DNA from 2 places in the Ralstonia sp. RRA genome. Region 1 is predicted to be linked to the other one. Evidence: predicted binding sites of a transcription regulator. Region 1 holds the regulator's gene; the other holds the start of a gene.

Region 1 (5,985 bases):
GCGAGCTGGGACGACGTGTCGTGGGTCGACGTGCTGGGCCTGGAGATCGGCTACCGCCTGATCCCGCTGGTGGACAAGAGCCAGGACGGCGAGCTGCTGCGCCGCATCAAGGGCATCCGCAAGAAATTCACGCAGGACATGGGCTTCCTGGCACCGGTTGTGCACATTCGCGACAACCTGGAGCTGGGTCCGTCGTCGTACCGCATCACGCTCAAGGGCGTGGAGATTGGCCACGGCGAAGTGCAGCAGGGCAAGTTCCTGGCCATCAACCCGGGCGGTCAGGACGGGCATGGCGAACGCCTGGGCACGCAACTGCCGGGCACCCCCACCGTGGACCCGACCTTCGGCCTGCCGGCCATGTGGATCACCGCCGATGTGCGCGATCGCGCGCAGGCCGAGGGTTATACCGTGGTCGACTGCAGCACGGTCATCGCCACGCACGTCAATCAGTTGATTTACACCCATAGCACCGAGCTTCTCGGCCGTTTGGAAGTGCAGCAGTTGCTCGATCATTTGGCCAAGGAAGCACCGAAGCTGGTCGAAGACGTTTGCCCGAAGCTGTTGCCCGTCGCGACCGTGCAGAAGGTGCTGCAGAACCTGCTGGACGAAGGCCTGCACATCCGCGACATCCGCACCATCGTCGAGACGCTGGCGGAGCACGGAGGCAAGACGCAAGACCCCGCCGAACTCACCGCCGCCGTGCGGATCGCGCTGGGTCGGGCAATCGCCCAGCACCTGTTTCCGACCAAGAACGAAATGCAGGTCGTCACGCTCGACCCGAATCTGGAGAACATCTTGCTGCAAAGCATCGTTGGCGCGCATGGCGGAAACGCCGGTCCGATCGAACCGCAACTGGCTGACTCGCTCATGCAAGCGGCTGCGGATTCGTCGCGCCAATACGAACAGATGGGCCAGACGGGCGTCCTGCTCGTACCGCCCGCGCTGCGTCCCATGCTGGCCCGCTTGTTCAAGCGTGCCGCACCCAGCCTGCGCGTGCTGTCACACGCTGAAATTCCAGATCACCGAACGATTAAGGTTGTCGCCATGCTTGGAGGCCGCGCATGAAAATGCATCGATTCACCGGACTGACGTCGCGCGACGTGTTGCGTAAAGTGCGCGACCAGTTGGGCGACGACGCGCTGATCCTCTCGAACCGCGCCGTGCCGGGCGGCATCGAGGTCATCGCCGCCTCCGATACGCACCTGGATGCGCTGGTCGATACGCACTCGACCGCACCGAAGGCCGCACAACGCCGCCCGAGCATGCCGGCCCCGATTCCGGAGCCCGCACCGGTGGCTGAGGTTGCCGCCCAGGCGCCTGCCGAGCCGCAAGTGCAAGCCGTGGCCCAGGCCGACACGTCGGCCACACCGAATGCACTGGCCCGTCTGCGCAACCGCTTTACCGCCGCGCGCCGCGCTGCCGTGCAAGCCCCTGTGCAAGAAGACGCGCTGGCTGAGCCGGCCGCTGGCCGCAAGCTGCAAGCCCGCGTGGATGACGACGTGGAGCTCGGCGCATCGGAAACGCTGCTGGGTGTGGACCCGCTGGTGGCCTCCACCCGCATGCTGGCAGGCCTGTCGCTGGATCGCGCCAACGAAGATGCCGCCCAGACGCTGGCCAGCACGGCCCAGTTCATCGCCCGCCGCACCGTGGTGCCGGAAGACGAGCCGGTCGAACAGATCCAGCGCCCGGCCGCCCGCCGCGAGCCGCTGCGCACGCAAGAAGACCAGCCGACCACGCTGCGCTCGTTTGCCGAGCGCGTGGAAGCCCAGGCACGCGCTACGCGCGCCGCCGAGCAGCAGATGGCTCGCCCGCAACCGCAAGTTGAGACTGCCAAGCCGGCCGACATCTTCGTCCGCATGGAGGATTCGATGGCCAAACCTGACGCCCCGCGCGAAGACGTGAGCCTGCAGCACTCGGCCATCAAGGCCGACATCAAGGCGGAAACCGATGCCATGACCCGCCGCATGGTCAGCGAGATCGACGTGCTCAAGAGCACGTTGACCGACGCCATGTCGAGCCTGGCCTCGCTGGGCGTGAAGCTGGGCGATCCGGTGCGCACGCGCCTGTTCCAGACCATGCTGAACGCCGGTTTCTCGGCGCAGCTCACGCGCTACGTGCTGGAGAACATGCCGCAGCACGACACGTATGAAGGTGCGCTGGACTTCGTGCAGCGCGCCATTGAAAAGAACCTGACCACCGTGTCGGACGAAAACAGCCTGCTCGACCAGGGCGGCGTGTTTGCGCTGATGGGTCCGACCGGCGTGGGCAAGACCACCACCACCGCCAAGCTGGCTGCGCGCTTCGTGCTGCGCCATGGCGCATCGCGCGTGGCACTGCTCTCGACCGACAGCTACCGGATCGGCGGCCACGAACAACTGCGCATCTACGGCAAGATCCTGGGCGTCTCGGTGCATGCCGTGAAAGACGCGCAAGACCTGAGCCTGGCGCTCAACGATCTGCGTGAAAAGCACGTTGTGCTGATCGACACCATTGGCATGAGCCAGCGTGATCGCGCCGTGTCCGAACAGATGGCGATGCTGCATGCCGTGGGCCCGTCGATCAAGCGCCTGCTGCTGCTGAACGCTGCAAGCAACGGCAAGACGCTTGACGAAGTGGTGAGCGCCTACCGCGATGCCAACCTGGCCGGCTGCATCCTGACCAAGATCGACGAGGCCGCCTCGGTGGGCCACGCCATGGACGTGATGATCCGCCGCCGCCTGCCGCTGCACTACGTGTCGTACGGCCAGCGTGTGCCGGAGGACATTGCAGTACCGAACAAGAAGCTGCTGATCCACCGCAGTTTCCGTGCAAGTGCCGAGCAATCGTCGTTCGCGCTGGATTCAGATGAATCGCTGCTGGTGGCGCAAGGCGCCGCACGCAGCCGCGAACCGGGCCTGGCCGCTTTCGATTTCGCATAAAAGAGAGGGGCGACCATGACGACCCCATTCGCCAAGGACCAGGCCGCCGGGCTGCGCCGCATGCTCGGCCAGGTGGCAAGCCGCCGCGTGCTGGTGATCGGTGCAGAGGAGCAGATTGACGACTTTGTCGACAACCTGCGCATTGCGTTGTCGGCCATGGGTCGCGACGCTGCCGTGGTGAGCGCGCAAACCATGCTGGCGGTGGCCGGCATGCTTGAGCAGCACGACGACAGCGCCGACGTCACCCTGGTGGCGGCGCATTTCGGCTCCCGTGCGCTGGGCACGGTGGCCGAAGCCTGCGACGACGTGCTGCTGGTCTTCTCCGATGGCCCGGAAGGGATCAAGAGCGCGTACACGCTGCTCAAGAAGACCGCGGGGCTGCAAGGTGGCGCGGGTATCCGCACGGTGGTCTGTGGTGCGCATTCGGTCGACTCCGCCGTGCGCGTGTTCGGCAACCTGGCCAACACGGTGGGGCAGTACTTGAACACCCGTATCGACTTTGCCGGTTATCTGCCGGAAGACCGGCACGTAGAACTGGCGCTCTCGCTCGGCAAGCCCGTGGCGAGCGCGTTTCCCGCATCGCCTTCGGCCATGGCCTTCCGCCAGCTTGCCGAAGAGATGCTGAGCTGGGCCAGCGCCGAGGCCCAAGCCGCTGACGACAATGAGCCGTCGCGGGTGATGGTATCGGCGCAGGAATCGACTCAGACAGCGGCACATGAGTCGGCACAAACAACGTCGATCCTGACGCCCCGCGCGACCGCGCGCGCGGCCGAGATGGTTTATTGAGGCGCACCATGAACGAAGCGCCAAAGGCAGGCATGGATATGTACACCGCAACCGGTCGCAAGACCAAGTCCGACGAGATGGCGACGTATGCACCGCTGGTGCGCCGCATTGCCAACCAGATGATGGTGAAGCTGCCGGCCAGCGTCGAACTCGACGATCTGATCCAGGCCGGCATGATGGGCTTGCTCGATGCGCTGTCGCGCTATGAAGAAACGCAGGGCGTGCAGTTTGAGTTCTACGCTGCCCAGCGTATTCGCGGCGCGATCCTGGACGAGCTGCGCGGCTCCGACTGGCTGCCGCGCGGCCTGCGCCGCAATGCCCGCACGATCGAGCAGGCGATCCAGAAGCTGCAGCAGCAGAAGGGCCGCGCGCCCACCGAAACGGAGATTGCTGCCGCGCTGAACATGTCGCTGGCCGACTACCAGAAGCAACTGGTCGACCTGCAAGGCAGCCAGCTGCTGTACTACGAAGATTTCGACCGCGAAGACGCCGACGCCTTCATCGAGAACCGCGCCGCCGAGAACGATTCCACGCCGCTGGACCAGTTGCTGGACCACGACCTGCGCGAGTCGGTGGTGGCCGCCATCGAAGGCCTGCCCGAGCGTGAGAAGCTGATGATGAGCCTCTACTACGAGCAGGACTTGAACCTGCGTGAGATCGGCGCCGTGATGGGCGTGTCGGAATCGCGCGTGTGCCAGATCCACAGCCAGGCCATCGCACGCATCCGTGCCCGTCTGCGTGACCGTGCATGGCTGCCGACGCCGACCTGATGCCGGCTTAGTCTCTAGCGTTACCTGCCAGATTTTTACTGCGCGGCCAGCGAGTCATCTCGCGGCCGCGCTTTTTCTTTGGGCAACGCGGTGACAAGGCGTTGGGCCGCTGCGTCCCATACGCGCGTCTCGCCATGCTTGAAGAGGGCGAAGCGTTCTGCGGGCACGTCGGCAACCTTCAATGCGTGGGCCAGATCGGCGATGGGCTGGTCCAGCGGTTCGTCCGTCAGCGCGAACGTGCCCCAGTGGATGCCCACCGCCTGGCGCGCGCCGATGTCCTGCATGACCTGCACCGCCTCGGTCGGGTCGATGTGCTGGGCCTTCATGAACCAGCGCGGCTCGTAGGCGCCCACGGCAATGGCGGCCACATCAAAGTGGCTGAAGCGCGTGCCAATGTCGCGCGTGTCCTGCGAATACCCTAGGTCGCCCGAGAACCAGAAGCGCAGGCGCGGATGCAGCAATGCCCAACTGCCCCATAGCGTCTGGTTGCGGTCGTACAGGCCGCGAGCGGACCAATGCTGCACGGCGCAGAAGTGCGCGGTGAAGGGGCCGAATTGCGCTTCGTCGTCCCAGTCGAAGGCGCGCACGTTGGGGTTGTCACCTGATAGGCGCGTGCCGCGCACGTTGCGCGCAAACCAGTGGTCGATGCCCAGCGGCACGAAAAACATGGGTGCTCCGCCCGGCTGGCGCATCAGCGCACGCACGCTGGCTTTGTCCAGATGGTCGTAGTGGTTGTGCGAGATCAGCACCAGGTCGATATGCGGCAACTGCGTGAGCGACAGGCCCGGCGGCTGGTGGCGGCGCGGGCCGGCAAACGGCAGCGGCGAGGCGCGCTTGGAGAACACCGGGTCTGTCAGCACGTTGAGCCCATCAATCTGCAGCAGCAGTGTCTCGTGGCCGATCCAGGTGAGTTGCGGCACGTCGGGCGGCTGGTGTACCCCGCTCAGGTTGGGGGCAATGCAGGAGAGGTCCAGCGTGGGCGGCTTGGGGAGCCCGGCCTTGCGGCGCTCACGTTGCCATTTCCAGAAATCGCCGCCGGGGCGCGGATGGGGGTAGCGGTTGCGGAAGCCGTCCGGCGTGTGGTGAGGCTTGGCCGGATCGTAGTGAGGGTTCTTCATGGCATCGCTGGGGATGGACGAGTCCCGCAGTTGAGGGAACCCGCTTGAATATCAAGGAATATCAAGTTGTGTTGTTTCTTGAACTTTGGGTAAGCCACTGCCTAGGCTGAATCCGCCTCGCTGAGGCGCGCTGCGCAGCACATTCCGCTACGGGGTCGCGGCAGTTAAACCTTCCTCAAGGACCACAATGGATTCATCTCATCACTTGGCTGGGCAAACCGACGTTACGGATGCGCACGATGCGCATAAAAAAAGGGGACCGCCAACAATTTGACAGGTTGTCAGGAACCAGCGGCGAGCGGACAGATTGTTCTGCTGCCCGACGCCCGGGTTGCCACGTTTTCCACAGAATCACTGCCTGCCTATCGTAGTGCGCCGCCCCGCTTCATGCTG
Region 2 (5,985 bases), 790 kb from region 1:
GACAGGTTCCTCGTCGACCTCGTTGGTGACGCCCTTGAGGAGCGCATCGATCTCCTCCTGGGAAAGAAACTCTTCCTTGAGCATGTCACTGAATCACGAAGTTGGTGAACAGGACGTCCGCCACCGGCGATTCCTTGCCGACAGCCTTGAACACCTGCTCGCATTGTTCGACGATTTCCTTGGCCAGCGCGGCCTTGCCCTCTGCCGGATACAGCTCGGTGGGCGACTTGCTGGCCAGCAGCGTCAGGATTCGGCTGCGCAGTTCGGGCGTGTAGGTCTTGATGCCTTCTTCTGCGTGCTTGTCAAAACTCTTGAAGGTGATACCGATCTGCAGATAGCGATCGTTGCCTTCCTCGGGCTTGAGGTTGACGGTCAGGGTATCCATTGGCACGAACACCGGCTCTTTGGGCTTGGCCGGTGCGGCGGGGGACGCGGCGTGGTTGGCGCCTCCCAGGAAGAACCAGGCAGCGGCGCCGCCCATGCCGACGAGCACGAGCACGATCAGGATGATCAGCAGCAGCTTGGTGGAGCCGCCCTTGGCAGCAGGGGCGGGGGCAGTCGTGGCGGCAGCGGCTTCGGCCATGGGGATCACTCGGAGCTAATGGGACAACGATCGGGGGGAAGACCTGCCCGGCTCGAAATTCGGAAATTCCAGAGTCGGGTTCTCGGATGGCATTCTTCCTCACCTCTGTCCAGCTCATTCCGGCAAGAAACGCGGTCAATCCCGTCTATCTCGGGGGTTTGCGGCAAAGAGATGGGGGAATCTGGTTATCGAAAAGTAATTCATAAGTCACTTTATGGTGGCATATCTCGTCCCCATGCGCCTTCCTCATCTCCCGGCGCGCACACCGCTGCGTAAAAGTGATGTCGGCCCGAAAGATTTGCCCGTGCGTGCCGTTGTAGTTCTGCAAAGGGCGCCGGGCAGGTTTCGGCGCCGCACACACGTCCTGCCGGAAGCCGTCTTGAATTCCTTGCCCTTTCCCACCCGAGCTGCTCTTGGCGCCGTCGATGCCGACGGGCTGCCGGCTGACTGTCCGGCACGCGGCGAGCCACCAGGCTTCTGCCCGAAGCTCGATCTGCTGTCGATGGTCAACGCGCTGACAGAGGGCATTCTGGTGTGCGACGGCCAGCGGCGCGTGACCTACGCCAACCCCAGCGCCGCGCGCTTGCTGGGTGTGCCGGTGGCCGATCTGATTGGCCGCACGCTGCCGCAGGTGGTGTTGTCGGCCGTTGACGAGTTTGAGACGCCGATCCACGACGCCGACTGGCCCGACATCGACGTGATGGCCGAAGGCCTGCCGCAGTTGAACCAGATTTTCGGGCTGCATTGCCAGGACGGGCGCACCGTGTGGGTGTCGAGCAACTGGACGCCGCTGTACACCGAGGGCGGCCACGCGATGACTGCGGTGCCGGCGGCTGGATCCAATGCGGGCATGCCGCCGTACTCCGTGCTGGTGTCGCTGGTCGACATTACGCAGATCCGCGAGGCGCAGCAGCGCATCCGGCATCTGGCCACGCACGACACGCTGACCGGCTTGCTGAACCGCTCCGCGCTGGAAGACCGCCTGGAGCACGCACTGGCCATCGCGCGCCGCAACCGTACGCGCGTCTCGGTCATGTTCCTGGATCTGGATCGCTTCAAGAACGTCAACGACACGCTGGGCCACCAGTTTGGCGACATGCTGCTGCGTGAAGTGGCGGCCCGCCTGCAGGCCTGTGCGCGTGAGGCCGACACAGTGGCGCGCCTGGGCGGCGACGAATTCGTCGTCATGCTCGAATCGCTCGACGGCCTGGGCACGCGCCGCGTGGCCGAGCGCATTCTCTCGGCCATCAGCGCGCCGTTCTACATTGAAGGGCAGGAGTTGTTCCTGGGCGTGTCGATCGGCATTGCCGTGGCACCCCACGACGGCGACGACCCCAACACCTTGCTGCGCAAGGCCGACGCGGCCATGTATCTGGCCAAGGAGCGCGGCCGCAATAATTTTCAGACGTTTACCAGCGATCTGGACGACCGTGTTTCGCGCCGGTTCCGCATTGAATCGGGCCTGCGCCGCGCCAGCGACCGCAACGAGTTCTACGCCGACTACCAGCCGCGCGTGGACGTGAAGAGCGGCCGCATCGTCAGCGTCGAGGCGCTGATCCGCTGGAACTCGGCAGACTTCGGCCGCATGATGCCCGGCCAGTTCATCCAGGATGCGGAAGAAACCGGCCTGATCGTCGAGATCGACCGCTGGATCCTGCGCGCCGCTTGCGATCAACTTGCACGCTGGCGCCGCATCGGGCTGCCGCAACTGCGCATGTCGATCAACTTGTCAGGGCAGGCTTTCAGCTCGGGGCAGCTCAGTACCATGGTGCGCGGGGCGTTGTCCACCAGCGGCTTGCCCGGTGACGCAGTCGAGCTGGAGATGACCGAGGGCATCCTGATCCGCGATGATCCGTCGCTGCATGCGCTGCTGACCGAGCTGCGCGCGATGGGGGTGTCGCTGGCGCTGGACGATTTCGGCACCGGATATTCATCGCTGTCGTATCTGCACCGTTTCCCGATCGACACGCTCAAGATCGACCGCTCATTCGTGCAGGATTTACCGCACGTGGCCGAGCGTGCCGCCATCACGCGGGCCATCATCATGATGGCGCAGGCGATGGGCATGAAGACCGTGGCGGAGGGCGTGGAGACCGCCGGGCAACTCGATTTCCTGCGCGAAGTCGGCTGCGACGAGTATCAAGGCTACCTGCTCACGCGGCCGCTGGAGCCTTCCGCCGTGCAGGAGTTGGTGCGCGAGAACGTGCGCCGCTGTGGGTTGCGCGAGCCACGTCTCCTGTGATTTTCGATCTTTTTTAGGATGCCCTGAAAAGCGTAGCGAGCGGTCCGCGGTTGGTTCGAGAAGCGCAGCCGTACACGCGTACGGCGAGCATCGCAGAGCCAAGATCGGATCGCGCAGTAGCTTTGCAGGGCAACCTATAGCTGCAAGCCGTTGCTGACCACGTACATGGTCACCTCGGCGTTGTTGCGCAGCTTCATCTTCGAGAGTACCCGCCCCCGATACACGCTGACCGTCTTGGCGCTGATCTGCAGTGCCTCGGCAATCTCGCTTAGCGTGCGGCCGGAGCCGAGCATGCGCAGAGTCTGGAATTCCCGGTCGGACAGGACGTCGTGGCGGGGCTTGTCCCAGTCGACGTTCAGGTTGTCGGCCAGCACTTCCACCAGGTCGGAGGGCAGGTACTTCTTGCCCTTGGAGATGGCGTTGACGGCCGCGAGCAACTGCGGCTGGCTGGCGTCCATCGGCAGATAACCGGATGCGCCGGCCTTGAGTGCGCGCACGGCCAGCAGCGCCTCGGGGTGGCGACCCAGTGCCAGCACGGCCAGGCGCGCATGCTGCTGGCGGACGGCCTTGATGGTCAGGAATTCGTCACCGGTGGCAGATTCCACCGAGAACAGCATGACGTCCCACTCGCGTTCGGCAAGCAGGTCTTGGTTGGTGTTGTGCAGGTCGGGTACAGCCTCGATCTGCCGGGCCAGGCGTGAATCCTTGAGGATTTGGCGCAAGCCGGCACGGGCAATATCGTGCGGTTCGACAATCAGAACGTTAAGCATGGTGGGCGTTGCGGTCAAACGGGCTCGACTTGAGCTCTTCTAACCGCCGGCAGGTTTTGGGCTGGTCCGGCGGGCTTGCAACTCCCCATCTGTGCGATGGCGCTCTCTATACAGGGATGCGGGCGCCTCTGAACTGGTCGATCGAGTATAGCCGAGCGCGTATCTGCCAAGAAGGCGGCCCGGCGCCTCTTTTGGTGGGGGGCGGAAGTAGGAGGTGCCGCCGGAGCCAAACCGCCGCTCGCGCACAAATTTGTCAAGTTGCCCCTAAACTTTCTGCCGCGGCCACCGATAACCTGAGTACAACGCAGACCTGATCCCCTTCAAGTTGCAGGTCACGTTGCCCGGCCTAGCCGGAACGAGCAACCAAACGGGCAACAACGCCATCGGGAAACTTAGGAGCCGTCATGTCCCTCAGCCTTAATACCAACATCTCGTCCCTGCAAACGCAGCAAGCTCTGTCGGAATCGCAGAACGCTCTGCACACGTCGCTGCAACGTCTGTCGACCGGCCTGCGCGTGAACAGCGCCCAGGACGATGCCGCCGCTTACGCTGTGGCCTCCAGCCTGACCACCACGCTGAACTCGCAAACGCAAGGTATCCAGAACTCCAACCAGGCGATGTCGTATCTGCAAACGGCCGACTCGTACCTGAGCCAAGTTGAAAGCAACCTGCAGCGTATGAACCAGCTGGCTGTGGAAGCCAACAACGGCGGTCTGTCGACCACCGACCAGGCCAACCTGGACAAGGAATACCAGAAGCTGGCCACCGCCAACAAGAACATCGAGACCAACGCGAACTACAACGGCAACAAGCTGTTCGACGGTTCGGTCACGTCCACGGCGTTCCAGTACGGCCAGAATGCGGCGACCGATGTGACCACGGTCTCCAACGCCAACCTGTCGACCTTCGGCACGCTGGCTGGTACGAGCGTGACCAGCGCCGCCAACGCCACGGCAGCCCAAGCCGCCATCGCCACCGACCTGACCAACCTGAAGGCAGCTCGCGCCAGCCTGGGTGCTCAGCAAAGTGGTCTGACCTCGACCATCAACACGCTGACGTCGAACAACACTGCGCTGTCGGCTGCCAAGTCGTCCTTGATCGATACGGACTATGCGTCGGAAACGTCGAACATGACGCGTCAGAACATCCTGCAGCAAGCGGGTACGGCCATGCTGGCGCAAGCCAACTCGGCACCGAACAGCATCCTGAACCTGCTGAAGGGCTAATAGCAGGCTGATACTGGCCCGGCCTGTCTGGCGACAGACGGCTGGGACAAAGGCCGGCGCTCTTCGGGGCGCCGGCCTTTTTCTTTGGTCGGATACCCCCCTTCATCAGGGGTGGCGTATGGGCGCCATGCCCTAAAGAAGTGGCAGGCACTGCCGTTGAGAAGAAAGACTTCCCGCCAAGCAGCCGCTCACCAGATTCGATCATGGCGACCACAACGACCTCTTCCACCACCAGCAACTACGTACCGCCGATCTCGATCCCCGGTATTGGGACGAGCATCGACGTCAACACGCTGGTCTCCAGCCTGATGAGCGTGGAAAGCCGGCCACTGACACAGTTGCAGACCCAGCAGAGCTCGTACCAGACGCAGCTCTCGGCCGTGGGTACGCTCAAGAGTTCGCTGTCGACCTTCCAGACTGCGCTGTCGAACCTGAGCAGCCTGTCGAACTACAGCTCCATGAAGGCGAGCGGCTACGACACATCGGTGTTGAGCGCGTCGGTCACCGGCTCGGCCGCGGCCAGCTCCTACGCCGTCAATGTGACGCAGCTTGCGCAATCGCAGGTGCTGGCAGCGCAAGGGCAGACGTCCACCACGACGTCCATCGGTAGCGGCACGTCCACCACGATCTCCTTCTCGTTCGGCACGGTGTCGGGCGGCAGCTTCTCCAGCGGCAAGTACACGGGCTCCACGTTCACACAGAACGGCAGCCTGCCGGGCGGTTCGATCACGATCAATTCGTCCAACAATACGTTGGCCGGCATTCGTGATGCGATCAACTCGGCCAACCTGGGTGTGTCGGCCAGCATCGTCAATGATGGCAGCGGCAACCCGTACCGCCTGGTGCTGACCTCCACGGCGGGCGGCTCCAACTCGGAGATGAAGATCTCCGTGTCGGGCGATTCGACGCTGTCTTCGCTGCTCTCGCAAGATCCGGCCGGCACGCAGAACATGACCGAGGTGACCACGGGCCAGAACGCCCAGGCCACGATCAATGGCATTGCTGTGCAGAGCCCGACCAACACGTTGTCCAACGTGGTGACTGGCACGTCGTTCACGCTGGCCAAGACCGGCAGCACCACCGTGACGGTGGCGAATGACCCGACCGCCACGACCACAGCCGTCACGAACTTCGTGAACGGCTACAACGCGCTGCGCACGCAAC

What was found. Region 1 encodes FliA, which starts transcription of late flagellar genes. Its sites were predicted from a motif close to CTAAAGTTTNNNNNNNNNNNGCCGNTA; they were not measured.
Region 2: a site for FliA is predicted at 3,860-3,886, ahead of V6657_RS18670 (flagellin). Genes of this name have one in related genera too.

What each region holds. Positions count from the first base shown of each region.
Region 1 covers NZ_CP146092.1:930,250-936,234, forward strand. The annotation lists gene flhA (flagellar biosynthesis protein FlhA) at 1-1,065, shown strand, start outside; gene flhF (flagellar biosynthesis protein FlhF) at 1,062-2,918, shown strand; gene V6657_RS22310 (flagellar synthesis regulator FleN) at 2,934-3,704, shown strand; gene V6657_RS22315 (RNA polymerase sigma factor FliA) at 3,713-4,474, shown strand; gene V6657_RS22320 (MBL fold metallo-hydrolase) at 4,510-5,592, opposite strand; gene V6657_RS22325 (hypothetical protein) at 5,980-5,985, shown strand, end outside.
Region 2 covers NZ_CP146092.1:143,056-149,040, reverse strand. The annotation lists gene fliM (flagellar motor switch protein FliM) at 1-84, opposite strand, end outside; gene fliL (flagellar basal body-associated protein FliL) at 86-583, opposite strand; gene V6657_RS18680 (EAL domain-containing protein) at 1,086-2,825, shown strand; gene V6657_RS18675 (response regulator transcription factor) at 2,960-3,595, opposite strand; gene V6657_RS18670 (flagellin) at 4,000-4,821, shown strand; gene fliD (flagellar filament capping protein FliD) at 5,025-5,985, shown strand, end outside.